Regions from separate parts of the Streptomyces sp. ATLC9 genome, predicted to be linked through region 1. Evidence: riboswitches for the same ligand, from Rfam matches in the RefSeq annotation. Region 1 holds a riboswitch; the other holds the start of a gene.
What was found. A riboswitch is a leader RNA that binds a small molecule or an ion and turns the genes downstream of it on or off. The one in region 1 is predicted to bind glycine.

Region 1 (6,958 bases):
GTGGGGCGCGCCGGGCTTCTGGCCGCCGCGGAGGCGGAGGAGGAGCAGCTGGCGGAGTGGGAGTCCTACGGCTTGCTCGGTCCCGGGGAGGACGGTGCGTACGACGCCGAGGCAGTCGCCGTCGCCCGGATCGTCGCGGACCTGGGCCGATATGGTCTGGAGCCGCGCCATCTGCGGGTGGTGAAGGCTTCCGCGGAGCGGGAGGCCGGGCTGGTCGAACAGGTCGTGGCGCCACTGCGGCGGCACCGCAATCCTCAGACCAGGGCGCACGCCGAGACGACCGCGCGGGAGCTGGCGACGCTGGCCGTGCGACTGCACGCGACTCTGGTGCAGTCGGCGCTGAAGGCGCGGCCACGCTGACACCGCACCGACTGACGGGCCGGGTCACGGGGCGCCCGACTACCCAAAGGGGGCGCGCACGTCCTAGGGTTGCTGTGTGAACGAGCTCGACGTTGTGGGTGTCCGGGTCGAAATGCCCTCCAACCAGCCGATCGTTCTCCTGCGAGAGGTGGGAGGCGACCGGTACCTTCCCATCTGGATCGGTCCGGGGGAGGCGACAGCGATCGCCTTCGCCCAGCAGGGTATGACGCCCGCCCGCCCGCTGACCCATGACCTGTTCAAGGACGTTCTGGAAGCGGTCGGCCAGGAACTCACCGCTGTGCGGATCACCGACCTCAGAGAGGGCGTCTTCTACGCAGAGCTGGTCTTCGCCAGCGGTGTGGAGGTGAGCGCACGCCCGTCCGACGCCATAGCGCTGGCCCTGCGCACCGGGACACCGATCTACGGCAGCGACGGTGTGCTGGACGATGCCGGGATCGCCATCCCGGACGAGCAGGAGGACGAGGTGGAGAAGTTCCGCGAGTTCCTCGACCAGATCTCCCCGGAGGACTTCGGCACCAGCAACCAGTGAGCGCCGCCGGCACCGGGCCATTCCGGCACCCATTCCCGCGACGGGGACACGCGAAACCACCCCTTGGGTGATTATCACTCGGCGTGCCGAGTGTGGCGATCGTTGACGCACCCCGAGCGACTGCCTACCGTCGATTGGGCAGGTCCCGGGCGTATCCGCGGGACGTGAAGGACGGAGGGTCGGCGTGGGAAGCACCGGCGACAGCAGGGCGGCGGGCGATCCGTATCCGTTGCGCGGATCCTCCATACGGCCTCCGGCCCGCTCCACCCCCACCACGCAGGGCGCCGCGGTGGAGCAGATCGGCTACCGGGGCCCGACCGCGTGCGCGGCCGCGGGCATCACCTACCGGCAGCTGGACTACTGGGCCCGCACCGGCCTGGTGGAGCCCGGCGTCCGCCCGGCGTACGGCTCGGGCACCCAGCGGCTCTACAGTTTCCGCGACATTGTCGTACTGAAGATCGTCAAGCGGCTTCTGGACGCCGGGGTGTCGCTGCAGAACATCCGCGCGGCCGTGAGGCACCTGCGCTCGCGAGGGGGCGAGGACCTGGAGCGGAAGACGCTCATGAGCGACGGCGCGACGGTCTACGAGTGTTCCTCGCCCGACGAGGTCGTCGATCTCCTCCAGGGCGGCCAGGGGGTCTTCGGGATCGCGGTCGGCGTGGTGTGGCGGGATGTCGAGGCCGCCCTGTCCCAGCTGCATGCCGAGCGGGTCGACACCGGGGAGACGATCGCCGGGGACAACCCGGCCGACGAGCTGGCGCGCCGCCGCAACCGGGCGGGCTGACCAGGGGCGGCACACGGGGGCCGGTCCGCCGTCGCCCCTGTCAGTGGCGTAGGGCAGCATCACGGGTGTGAGAGGGACACCGACGGTCCTGCATCTGGACATGGACGCCTTCTACGCCGCCGTGGAGCAGGCGGCCAAACCCAGTCTGCGCGGAAAGCCGGTGATCGTCGGTGGTCTCGGGCCGCGCGGGGTGGTCGCCACCGCCTCCTACGAGGCCCGGGTCTTCGGTGTGCACTCGGCGATGCCGATGGCTCAGGCCCGTCGGCTGTGCCCGAACGCCGCATACCTCACTCCCCGCTTCGGGCTCTACCGCCGGGTCAGCGAGGTGGTGATGAGGCTGTTGCGAGAGCTGTCGCCGCTGGTGGAGCCGCTCAGCCTGGACGAGGCGTTCGTGGATCTCCAGGCCGGCGGTGCGGAAGGGGAGACGGGGCGGTGGTCGGCCGACACCGCCCGCGGGGTCGGTGAGCGGCTGCGCCGGGACATCCGTGCCGCCACCGGGCTCAGCGGCTCGGTGGGGCTGGCCGGGTCCAAGATGCTCGCCAAGATCGCCTCGGAGCAGGCCAAGCCCGACGGGCTGCTGGTGATCCCGCCGGGCACCGAGCGGGCGCTGCTGGCGCCGATGCCGGTGCGTACGCTGCCCGGGGTCGGGCCCGCCACCGCCCAGACCCTGCGCCGGGCGGGGATAGCCACCGTCGGCGAGACCGCCGAGGCGGGGGAGGCGGAGCTGGTGCGGCTGCTGGGCCGGGCGCACGGTGGAGCGCTGTACGCGATGGCGCAGGGGGTCGACGATCGGCCGGTGGTCGCCGAACGCGACGCCAAGTCGGTCTCGGTCGAGGACACCTTCGACACCGACCTCACCGACCGTGCGAGGATCCGGGCCGAGGTCGCGCGGCTCGCCGACCGCTGCGTGGCGCGACTGCGGGCGGCGGGGCGCTCCGGACGCACGGTGGTGGTCAAGGTCCGCAGCTACGACTTCTCCACGCTCACCCGTTCGGAGACGCTACGCGGCCCGACCGACGACCCGGCGGTGGTGAGGGAGGCCGCCGCCCGGCTCGTCGAGGGCGTGGACACCACCGCCGGGGTGCGGCTGCTGGGGGTCGGGGTGAGCGGACTGGCCGACTTCACCCAAGAAGATCTGTTCGCCCAGGCCGGCGCCCGGGCCGCCGGCTTCTCCGGCACGGTCCGGCCGCCGAGCCCTGATCCGCCCATGACGGCGGACGGGCCCGGGCGGGGCGGGAGGGGAGCGGAAGCGGGGGCAGTCCGGCACTGGCTGCCCGGTCTGGACGTACGGCACGCGCGGTACGGACCGGGCTGGGTGCAGGGCAGCGGTCTGGGGCGGGTCACGGTGCGGTTCGAGCGGCCCGGGTCGCCGCCGGGACGGGTGCGCACCTTCGTGGTGGACGATCCGGAGCTGGAGCCCTCCGAGCCGCTTTCGCCGTGGGACGGTCAGGACTCGGAGCCCGCGACCCGCCCGAACGACATGTCCTCGTCGGAGGCGGGCGGGCCGGCACCGGGCACGCCCAGCCCGTAGTGGCGGTAGAGCCGAAGTTCCTGCTCGGGGGAGAGATGGCGGCCCACGCCGAAGTCGGGAGCCTCCTTCACCAGGGAGCGCTCGAACGGCACCCTCAGCTCCCCGTCCACCACCTCGCTGGGCCCCAGCGGGACGAAGGCGTCTCGGCTGAAGAGCCCGGTGCGCACCGCCGCCCACTCCGGGACGCCGGTGGCATCGTCGAGGTACACCTCGTCCACGGTCCCTATCTTCTGTCCGGCGCGGTCGAACGCTTTGAGGCCTATCAGATTCCGCGGGTCGATGTCGGTCTGCACGGTGGTCCCTCCAACTCCTCGCACGAAGAGGCGCCTGCTCGCGAACAGTCGCCACAAACAACGAAACGGCACATTCGGCGCATCGGCCACTCGTGCAGGGCGTGGCGCCCGAGGCAAGGCCGGCGCCACCGGGCGCTGGTAGGCTCTGAAGTGGCTGTTGACCCCGAGCGGGAGAGTCCTCCGGTGAAAGCACCGGAGGCGCCGAAGGAGCAAATCCTCCCCGGAATCTCTCAGGCTCACGTACCGCGCGGGTGAGGTCACTCTGGAAAGCAGGGCGGGCCACGACGGACGACGCCGCAGCCCCCCTCACCGACGGTGAAAACCGGGCCGCGCGCGGACCGGTGAAGCTCTCAGGTCGCGATGACAGAGGGGGAGGCCGTCGGGGCACCCGCGCCGCGGTGCCCCTCGCAGGTCGCGCAGACCAGGAGGCCTCCAGATGACAGCAGACCGAACTCCTCCCGCCACCTCCCTCGCGGAGCTGGAGCGGGGCACTCCCTTCGAGGAGCGCCACATCGGCCCCGACGCCGGTGAGCAGGCCAAGATGCTCGCCCAGGTCGGCTACGGATCGCTGGACGAGCTGGCGGCCGCCGCCGTACCCGAGGTGATCAGGAGCACCGAGGCGCTGGCCCTGCCCGCGGCCCGCAGCGAGGCGGAGGTCCTGGCGGAACTGCGCTCCCTGGCGGGACGCAACCAGGTGCTGGACTCCATGATCGGCCTGGGCTACCACGGCACCTTCACCCCGCCGGTCATCCTGCGCAACGTCATGGAGAACCCCGCCTGGTACACGGCCTACACCCCGTACCAGCCGGAGATCTCGCAAGGGCGCCTGGAGGCGCTGCTGAACTTCCAGACCGTGGTCGCCGACCTGACCGGGCTGCCGACCTCCGGGGCCTCGCTGCTGGACGAGGGCACAGCGGCGGCCGAGGCCATGGCGCTGTCCCGGCGTGTCGGCAAGGTCAGGCAGGGAGTCTTCCTGGTCGACGCCGACTGCCTGCCGCAGACCATCGCCGTGCTCGAGACCCGCGCCGAGCCCACCGGAGTGGAGGTCGTCGTCGCCGACCTCTCCGACGGCATCCCAGCCGAGGCCGCCGAACGCGGCGTCTTCGGTGTGCTGCTGCAGTATCCGGGGGCCTCCGGCGCCGTACGCGATCCGCGTGGTGTGATCGAGGAGGCGCACGGGCTGGGGGCGGTCGTCACCGTCGCCGCCGACCTGCTCGCCCTGACCCTGCTGACCTCTCCCGGCGAGCTGGGCGCCGACATCGCGGTGGGCTCCAGCCAGCGCTTCGGCGTGCCGATGGGCTTCGGCGGGCCGCACGCCGGGTTCATGGCGGTGCGGGAGAAGTTCGCGCGCAGCCTGCCCGGCCGGCTGGTGGGCGTCTCGGTGGACGCCGACGGGGCCAGGGCCTACCGCCTGGCCCTGCAGACCCGGGAGCAGCACATCCGCCGGGAGAAGGCCACCAGCAACATCTGCACCGCCCAGGTGCTGCTCGCCGTGATGGCGGGGATGTACGCCGTCCACCACGGCCCCGACGGGCTGGCCGCCATCGCCCGCCGCACCCACCGCTACGCCGCCGCCCTCGCCCAGGGGCTGCGCGAGGGCGGTGTCGAGGTCGTCCACGACACGTTCTTCGACACCGTCACCGCACGGGTGCCGGGCCGGGCCGCCGAGGTCGTCGCCGCCGCCCGTGAGGCCGGGGTCAACCTGCGACTGACCGATGCCGACCACGTCGGCGTCGCCTGCGACGAGACCACCGGACGCGCGCAGCTCGCCGCCGTGTGGGGCGCCTTCGGCGTGGAGTCCGGGACCGGGGACGCCGAGGCGCTGGACGAGGCCGCCGGCCAGGTGCTGCCCGCCTCCCTGCTGCGTACCGACGAGTACCTGACCCACCCGGTCTTCCACCGGCACCGTTCCGAGACGTCGATGCTGCGCTACCTGCGCCGGCTGGCCGACCGGGACTACGCGCTGGACCGCGGCATGATCCCGCTGGGCTCGTGCACGATGAAGCTCAACGCCACTACCGAGATGGAGCCGGTCACCTGGCCGGAGTTCGGCGCACTGCACCCCTTCGCGCCCGCAGAGCAGGCCGAGGGCTACCTGACGCTGATCCGCGAGCTGGAGGAGCGGCTGGCCGAGGTCACCGGCTACGACAAGGTCTCCATCCAGCCCAACGCCGGTTCCCAGGGCGAGCTGGCGGGCCTGCTGGCGGTACGGGCGTACCACCGGGCGAACGGCCAGGCCGGCCGTACCGTCTGCCTGATCCCCTCCTCCGCGCACGGGACCAACGCCGCCAGCGCCGTGATGGCCGGGATGAAGGTCGTCGTCGTGGGGACCGGCGAGAACGGCGACGTGGACGTCGAGGACCTGCGGGCCAAGATCGACAGACACCGCGAGGAACTGGCGGTGCTGATGGTCACCTACCCCTCCACCCATGGTGTGTTCGAGGAGCACATCACCGACATCTGTGCGGCCGTGCACGAGGCGGGCGGTCAGGTCTACGTGGACGGGGCCAACCTCAACGCGCTGGTGGGCCTGGCCAAGCCGGGGAAGTTCGGCGCGGACGTCTCCCACCTGAACCTGCACAAGACCTTCTGCATCCCGCACGGCGGCGGCGGCCCGGGCGTGGGCCCGGTGGCCGTCCGCTCCCACCTGGCGCCGTACCTGCCCAACCACCCGCTCCAGCCGGCCGCCGGTCCCGGGACGGGCGTGGGGCCGATCTCGGCGGCGCCCTGGGGCTCGGCGGGCATCCTGCCGATCTCATGGGCGTACGTGCGACTGATGGGCGCCGAGGGGCTGCGCCGCGCCACCCAGGTGGCCGTGCTCGGGGCCAACTACGTGGCCAAGCGGCTGGAGCCGCACTACCCGGTGCTCTACACCGGCCCGGGCGGCCTGGTGGCGCACGAGTGCATCATCGATGTCCGCCCGCTGACCAAGGCCACCGGTGTCAGCATCGACGACGTGGCCAAGCGGCTGATCGACTACGGTTTCCACGCCCCGACGATGTCCTTCCCCGTGGCGGGGACGCTGATGATCGAGCCCACCGAGAGCGAGGACCTGGCGGAGCTGGACCGCTTCTGCGACGCGATGATCGCGATCCGGGCCGAGATCGAGAAGGTCGCCTCGGGGGAGTGGGACGCGCAGGACAACCCGTTGCGCAACGCGCCCCACACCGCCGCGCAGCTCGCCGGTGGGTGGGAGCACTCCTACGGGCGTGAGGAGGCGGTGTTCCCGGCCGGTGTCACGGCGGCCGACAAGTACTGGCCGCCGGTGCGGCGCGTCGACGGCGCCTACGGTGACCGCAACCTGGTCTGCTCCTGCCCCCCGATGGGCGAGTACGACGGCTGAGCCGCGGTCGGCCGGTGCGGTGCGACGACCTGCCCGTCGGGCAGCAGTTCGCCGGTGTCCTCGAAGAGCAGGACGCCGTTGCACAGCAGGCTCCATC
Region 2 (7,926 bases), on a different contig from region 1:
GTGCGCCGCCGCACGGGCCTGCGGGTCCAGCAGGTCGAGCTCCACTCCGACGAACAGCGCGGGCGGGTCGCCCTCGGCGCTGGCCAGGCCGCGGCGCGCGGTGCGGACCTGCGCCAGCACCGCGAACTCACCGGCCGCGGCGGCCAGGAAGTCCACCGGCTCCTCCTGCCAGTCGGGCTCGAAGAGCCGGACCCGGGCGCCGCTCGCCATTCCCGGAATCCCCTCGGCCCCGCCCTCCCGGCACAGTTGGGCCACGGCGTCCGGGGGCAGGGGGACACCGACGGCGCCACCGGGGTTGACCGCGATGCCCACCTGCGGCGGCAGGCCGCGGGCGAACTCCCGCGCGGGCGCGACGGCGAAGGGCAGGTGCGAGCCGGCGCACTGCCGGAACTGCCGCTCGGAGCTGAAGACGGGGACGTAGGGCGCCCCGTCGAGCTGGATCGTGGGCAGGTCCAGACTGGGGCTGGCCGGCCCGCCGCCCTCGGGCAGCGGCACCCACAGACTGCTGCGCCCGAGCACCTCCAGCAGCCGGGCGCCCGCTCCGGGGGCGCCGAGGGAGGCGGCGAGGGTCTCCTCCAGCTCGTTGCCGGGCCAGTCGCCGCCGTGCCCCGGTCCGTACTGCTGCGGGATGGTCATGGGAAAACCTTATCGGCGCCGGGCGGGTGCGTCCGCCCGCCGGCCGCGCCCGCCTCCACGGGGTGCGGATGCCGTGGGACGCGGGGGCCGCGGGGCCGCGGGGGTCACTCGAACTCCACCGCGCTCAGCGCCCCTGCCGCCGTCCGGTCCAGCAGCACCGACGCGACGCAGCCCGGGTGCAGCCGCCCGGCCTCCGCGTCCGCCACCAGACGGCGCACCGCCCGCCGGTGCCGGGCGAAGGCGTACGCCGAGACCCCCCGCCCCCGTGCCGCCTGGCCGGCCAGCGCCACCCGGGGCGGTACGTCCAGCAGCAGCAGGTGCACGGCCCGCCCGCGCCGCCGCGCGTCCCGGGCCAGCCAGCGGCGCACCCAGCCCTGGGCTCCGCAGTCGTGCACCACCACGCCGGCGTCCGAGGCCAGGGCCCGCCGCAGCGCGAGGTAGTGCGCGATCCTCACCAGGGGGCGGTAGACGGCGTACGGCAGCCGGGCGGGCATCCGCCGCTCCCAGCGCTCCCGCATGTCCTGGGAGTCGATCCGCACCGCCGCGCCGTCGGCGACCACGCGGCGGATCAGGGTGGACTTGCCGCTGCCCGGCAGCCCGGAGACGACCACCCGGTCCCCGGCGGGGAAGCGCAGGACCCGCACCTGCGCCGTGCCGCGCAGATCGCGTCCGCCCGCGCTCCCCGGCTCGGCGGCCGGCACCGCCGCGGGCACTGCCTTCCGCGGCGCGCTCCTGCGCCGGGGCGGCGCTCCACCCTGTGCCGTACAAGCACTCTCCAGGCTGCTCACCGGATACGCCCTCCCCATTTCGCGCCACGTGCTCGCGGCGTCACCCCGAGCGTGTCAAGAAGGGGGACGGTGAACAAGACGGCCGCTCACCAGGTGTGTCACGGTGCCGTGCCCGTCCCGTCACCCCTCTCGTCGCGGGCCCGGCGGCGCGGCTTCGCGCCCGCCCGGGGGTGGTGCGCGCCGGGCGTGCGATGATGAGCGTGTCAACTGCATACCGGCCGATCGAGTCCGCACGGGAGAGTTCCCGGAAAACGCTGGTCACGACGGTTTCCGGGGCGCCGAAGGAGCAAGTCCTCCCTTGAATCTCTCAGGCCCCGATACCGTGTGGACGAGGCAGATCTGAAAAGCGGGCGGCTCCGAGGGGAGCCGCCCCACCCAAGGTGCAAGCCGTGGCCCGCCCGGGCGACTCTCGGCGAACCTCTCAGGTTCCGATGACAGATGGGGAGGACGTGTCCTTCCCACCGTCCTCGCACGCCATCGCCACCTCGCCCGGGAGCCTGCCCACCATGAGTGATTCCCCCCGCCGTACCGCCCTCGACGCCGTGCACCGCGCCCTGGGCGCGACCATGACCGACTTCGCCGGCTGGGACATGCCGCTGCGCTACGGCAGCGAGCGCGACGAGCACAACGCCGTGCGTACCCGCGCCGGCCTGTTCGACCTGAGCCACATGGGTGAGATCGCCGTCACCGGTCCGCAGGCCGGCGAGCTGCTGGACCGCGCCCTGGCCGGCCATCTGTCCGCCGTCGCCGTGGGCCGGGCGCGCTACACCATGATCTGCGACGAGTCCGGCGGCATCCTCGACGACCTGATCGTCTACCGGCTGGGCGCCGAGGAGTACCTGGTCGTCGCCAACGCCTCCAACGCCCAGGTGGTGCTGGACGCCCTCACCGAGCGGCTCGACGCCTCCGGCCTCACCGGCGCGGCCGTGCGCGACGACCGCGACGCCTACGCCCTCCTGGCCGTCCAGGGACCGCAGGCGCCCACCGTCCTGGCGAAGGTCACCGACGCCGATCTCGGCGGCCTGAAGTACTACGCCGGGCTGCCCGGCACGGTGGCGGGCGTGGAGGCGCTGATCGCCCGCACCGGCTACACCGGCGAGGACGGCTTCGAGCTGTTCGTCGCGCCCGGCGACGCCGAGACGCTGTGGCGGGCGCTGACCGAGGCCGGCGCGGACGCGGGCCTGGTGCCGTGCGGGCTGTCCTGCCGCGACACGCTGCGGCTGGAGGCGGGCATGCCGCTGTACGGCAACGAGCTGACCCGTTCCACCACCCCCTTCGACGCCGGGCTCGGCCGCGTGGTGAAGTTCGACAAGCCCGGCGACTTCACCGGCCGCGCCGCCCTGGAGGCCGCCGCCGAGAACCCGCCGCGCAAGCTGGTCGGCCTGGTCGCCGCCGGCCGCCGGGTGCCGCGCGCCGGGTACGCGGTGGTCGGCGCGGACGGCTCGGTGATCGGCGAGGTCACCTCCGGCGCCCCCTCCCCCACACTGGGCAGGCCGATCGCCATGGCGTACGTGGACGCCGCCCACGCCGCCCCGGGCACCGAGGGTGTGGCGGTGGACATCCGCGGTACGCATGAGCCCTACGAGGTCGTCGCGCTGCCGTTCTACCGGCGCGAGCGCTGACGGCTCGGGCCGCCGTACCGCCCGCCCGACCGCCCCTTCCCGCACCACCCGCCCGGGTTCCCGTCCCACCTGGCAAGACCCGTTTCTCACACCACACCCCTGATCAGGAGAATCACGCCATGAGCAACCCCCAGCAACTGCGCTACAGCAAGGAACACGAGTGGCTGTCGGCCGCCGAGGACGGCGTCTCGACGATCGGCATCACCGAGCACGCGGCGAACGCCCTCGGCGACGTCGTCTTCGTGCAGCTCCCGGAGGCCGGCGACACGGTGACCGCGGGTGAGACCTGCGGCGAGCTGGAGTCGACCAAGTCGGTCAGCGACCTGTACGCGCCGGTCACCGGTGAGGTCACCGAGGTCAACCAGGACGTGGTGGACGACCCGGCGCTGGTGAACTCCGCCCCCTACGAGGGCGGTTGGCTGTTCAAGGTCCGGGTGACGGACGAGCCGGAGGACCTGCTGTCCGCCGACGAGTACGCCGCCTTCACCGGCGAGTGAGCGGCGGCCCGCCCGCCTCCTCCGCCCCGGATCCGCCCTCCGCCGCCAGCCCACCACGATCGGAAAGACCCGGATGTCGCTTCTGAACAGTTCCCTGCACGAGGTCGATCCCGACGTCGCCGCAGCCGTCGACGCCGAGCTGCGCCGTCAGCAGACCACCCTGGAGATGATCGCCTCGGAGAACTTCGCCCCGGTCGCGGCCCTCCAGGCCCAGGGCTCGGTCCTCACCAACAAGTACGCCGAGGGCTACCCCGGCCGCCGCTACTACGGCGGCTGCGAGCACGTCGACGTGATCGAGGACATCGCCCGCGAACGGGTGAAGGCCCTCTTCGGCGCCGAGGCCGCCAACGTCCAGCCGCACTCGGGCGCCTCGGCCAACGCCGCGGCGATGTTCGCCCTGCTGCAGCCGGGCGACACCATCCTGGGCCTGGACCTGGCGCACGGCGGCCATCTGACCCACGGCATGAAGATCAACTTCTCCGGCAAACTGTACGACGTGGCCGCCTACCACGTCGACGCCGAAACCGGCCTGGTCGACATGGAGGAGGTCGAGCGGCTGGCGCGGGAGCGCCGCCCCAGGCTGATCATCGCCGGCTGGTCGGCGTACCCCAGGCAGCTCGACTTCGCCGCCTTCCGCCGCATCGCCGATGAGGTGGGCGCGCTGCTGATGGTGGACATGGCGCACTTCGCCGGCCTGGTGGCCGCGGGTCTCCACCCCAACCCGGTGCCGTACGCGGACGTGGTCACCACCACGACCCACAAGACGCTGGGCGGTCCGCGCGGCGGGGTGATCCTGTCGAAGCAGGAGCACGCCAAGAAGATCAACTCCGCGGTCTTCCCCGGCCAGCAGGGCGGCCCGCTGGAGCACGTCATCGCGGCGAAGGCCGTCTCCTTCAAGATCGCGGCGACGGAGGAGTTCAAGGACCGCCAGCGCCGCACCCTGGAGGGCGCGAAGCTGCTGGCCGAGCGGCTGACGCGGCCGGACGCGGCCGAGGCGGGCGTCGCCGTGCTGTCGGGCGGCACCGACGTCCACCTGGTCCTGGTCGACCTGCGCGACAGCGAGCTGGACGGCCGGCAGGCCGAGGACCGCCTGCACTCCATCGGCATCACCGTCAACCGCAACGCCGTCCCGAACGACCCGCGTCCGCCGATGGTCACCTCGGGCCTGCGCATCGGCACCCCGGCGCTGGCCACGCGCGGCTTCACGGCCGACGACTTCCGCGAGGTCGCGGACGTCGTCGCCGAGGCCCTGAAGCCCTCGTTCCACGAGGCGGAGGCCAAGGAACTGGCCGGCCGCGTCTCGGCGCTGGCCGACAGGCACCCGCTGTACCCGGGCCTGTAAGGCCCCGGCACGGCACCCGGGTGCGCCGCCTCCACCGGCGGCGCGCCCGGCCCGCCGACACCGTCCGGCACCGTTTCCCGCCCGACGACGCTTCCCCGCCCCGCACACCCGCGGGACCCCACGCCCGCCGCACCCGGCGGGCCGCGAACCACGAGCAGACAAGGGAGTCCGCCACCGTGGCCATCTCCGTCTTCGACCTCTTCTCCATCGGCATCGGCCCCTCCAGCTCCCACACCGTCGGCCCGATGCGGGCGGCCGGGATGTTCGCACGCCGGCTGCGGAAGGAGGGCGTACTGGACCGCACCGTCTCGCTGCGGGCCGAGCTGTTCGGCTCGCTGGGCGCCACCGGCCACGGCCACGGTACGCCCAAGGCGGTGCTGCTCGGCCTGGCGGGCCACTCGCCGCGCACCGTCGACGTCGAGGCCGCGGAGGCGGAGGTCGAGCGGGTGCGGCACTCGGGCCGGCTGGGGCTGCTCACTGCCGGCGGGGAGGGCGGCGATGAGAGCGGCTCCGGGAACGGATCCGAAGACGGCGGGGGCGGCGGCCACGAGGTCGTCTTCGACGTCGACCGCGATCTGGTGCTGCACCGCCGCCGCTCGCTGCCGTACCACGCCAACGGCATGACCCTGGCCGCGTACGGCGCCGACGGCACGCCGCTGCTGGAGAAGACCTACTACTCGGTGGGCGGCGGCTTCGTGGTGGACGAGGAGGCGGCCGGAGCCGGCCGCATCAAACTCGACGACACGGTGCTGAAGTACCCCTTCCGCACCGGTGACGAACTGCTGCGCGCCACCCGCGAGACCGGCCTGTCCGTCTCGGCGCTGATGCTGGAGAACGAGCGGGCCTGGCGCGGTGAGGAGGAGATCCGCGCGGGGCTGCTGGAGATCTGGCGGGTGATGCGCGAGTGCGTGGCCCGCGGCCTGTCGCGGGAGGGCATCCTGCCCGGCGGTCTGAAGGTGCGCCGCCGCGCGGCCGCCTCGGCGCGGCGGCTGCGCGCCGAGGGGGACGCCGCCGCGCACGCCATGGAGTGGCTGACGCTCTACGCGATGGCGGTCAACGAGGAGAACGCCGCCGGCGGGCGCGTCGTCACCGCGCCCACCAACGGCGCGGCGGGCATCATCCCGGCCGTACTGCACTACGCGATGGAGTTCGTGCCCGGTGCGGACGACGACACGGTCGTGCGCTTCCTGCTGACCGCGGGCGCCGTCGGCCTGCTGTTCAAGGAGAACGCCTCCATCTCCGGCGCCGAGGTCGGCTGCCAGGGAGAGGTGGGCTCGGCCTGCTCCATGGCCGCCGGCGGCCTCGCCGAGGTCCTGGGCGGCTCCCCCGAACAGGTCGAGAACGCCGCCGAGATCGGCATCGAGCACAACCTGGGCCTGACCTGCGACCCGGTGGGCGGCCTGGTCCAGATTCCGTGCATCGAGCGCAACGGCATGGCCGCGGTCAAGGCGGTCACCGCGGCCCGGATGTCCCTGCGCGGCGACGGCCGCCACCACGTCTCCCTGGACAAGGCCATCAAGACGATGAAGGAGACGGGTGCGGACATGAAGGTCAAGTACAAGGAGACCGCCCGCGGCGGGCTGGCCGTCAACGTCATCGAGTGCTGAAGGGGCCGCCCTGACCTGCGGTTCCTGTCCTTTCGGAACTGTCGGGCCTTTTCTCGTCCACACGACGGAAAGTCCCTGAGAAGTCCCTGGGAAGGGGCCGGGCGGAGCACCCGCACAGTACCTGATCAGCTCCGGAGTCCTCAGGCGGGCAGCCGTACGGCTGCCCGCCTGAGGACTTGCTGTCTCGGAAAGCGCAGCGCAGCGGGTCAGCCACCCGGCTGGCCCGCCTCGTGAGGCCTCCGCCTCACCCCTCTTTCTTCCTGCCCACCGCAGCACCGCTTCTCCGTCGCCATGTCCAGTCCCGTGTACACGGCCAGCGGGCGCAAGGTGGTGTCCCCGCCAGGACGTGCCCCGAGTCCGTGGGCGAGGGTGAAGCGTCGGCGAGCAGGCACTCCCGCCCGGGCGATCATGATGAGTCGGTATCCGTCCGCCCGCACGGCGGGCCGAGCACTGCCCGTCCCGCCGCGACCGTGCGTCGGCTCAGGAGCGCAGTTCCAGGGTGCAGCACTTCACGCTGCCGCCCGCCTTGAGCAGTTCGGTGAGGTCCACCCCGATCGGGTTGAAGCCGCGGGCCGACAGTTCGGCGATGAGGCCTTCGGCGATCTCGGGGAGGAAGACGTTGAGACCGTCGGAGAAGGCGTTGAGCCCGAAGACGGCCGCGTCCTCCTCGGAGGCCAGGATCGCGCCGGGGAACATCTCCCGCAGAACCGCCTGGCTGCCCGGGGTGAAGGCCGCCGGATAGTACATGATCTCGGTGTCGGAGAGGACCGCCAGCGCGGTGTCCAGGTGGTAGTAGTGCGGGTCCACCAGGGTCAGGCTCGTCACCGGCAGGCCGAAGAACTCCTGCGCCTCCTGGTGGGAACGCGGGTCCGTGCGGAAGCCGGTGCCCGCCAGGATGCGGCGGCCGACCGGCAGGTAGTCGCCCTCCCCCTCGTTGATGTACTCGGGCCACAGTATCTCGCGGTACCCCTGCCGGGTGAACCAGTCAAGGTAGGCGGGGCCTTCCGCGGTGCGCTCGACATGGCGGAAGCGTGCGCCGAGGACCTTGCCGTCCACCACCGTCGCCCCGTTCGCGGCGAACACCATGTCGGGCTGTCCGGGCAGGGGGTCGATCACCTCGACGGTGTGGCCGAGCGACTCGTAGAGTCTTCGCAGACGTTCCCACTGGAGCATCGCCAGACCGGTGTCGACCGGCTTCTCCGGATGCATCCACGGGTTGATGGAGTACGACACCTCGTAGTGGACCGGTCGGCACATCAGGAAGCGACGCGGGACTGCGGTGCGGGTCACGGACATGTTCGGGTCTCCTTTGCCTGCACTGTCAAGTGATTGCACGGGGTTGCCCGCAACACGGTCTCGGCCGTGTCGCGGGCCGATGGGGCGGGATCGTCCACCGTCGGCGTCCCGTGGCGGTGCGGGTGCTGTACGCGGGTC

Region 2: linked by a shared signal. The riboswitch ahead of gcvT (glycine cleavage system aminomethyltransferase GcvT) and the one ahead of gcvP (aminomethyl-transferring glycine dehydrogenase) in region 1 are both predicted to bind glycine.

Annotation. Positions count from the first base shown of each region.
Region 1 is NZ_JBXUOY010000246.1:349-7,306, reverse strand. It holds gene ftsR (transcriptional regulator FtsR) at 1-360, shown strand, start outside; gene AC2CJA_RS21295 (bifunctional nuclease family protein) at 437-910, shown strand; gene AC2CJA_RS21290 (MerR family transcriptional regulator) at 1,095-1,694, shown strand; gene AC2CJA_RS21285 (DNA polymerase IV) at 1,762-3,225, shown strand; gene AC2CJA_RS21280 (PRC-barrel domain-containing protein) at 3,141-3,518, opposite strand; glycine riboswitch at 3,677-3,774, shown strand; gene gcvP (aminomethyl-transferring glycine dehydrogenase) at 3,955-6,861, shown strand; gene AC2CJA_RS21270 (DUF5999 family protein) at 6,804-6,958, opposite strand, start outside.
Region 2 is NZ_JBXUOY010000008.1:25,826-33,751, forward strand. It holds gene AC2CJA_RS01935 (enhanced serine sensitivity protein SseB) at 1-636, opposite strand, end outside; gene AC2CJA_RS01940 (AAA family ATPase) at 741-1,442, opposite strand; glycine riboswitch at 1,648-1,757, shown strand; gene gcvT (glycine cleavage system aminomethyltransferase GcvT) at 1,931-3,046, shown strand; gene gcvH (glycine cleavage system protein GcvH) at 3,166-3,543, shown strand; gene glyA (serine hydroxymethyltransferase) at 3,617-4,885, shown strand; gene AC2CJA_RS01960 (L-serine ammonia-lyase) at 5,062-6,492, shown strand; gene ddaH (dimethylargininase) at 6,973-7,788, opposite strand; gene AC2CJA_RS01970 (ATP-grasp domain-containing protein) at 7,925-7,926, opposite strand, start outside.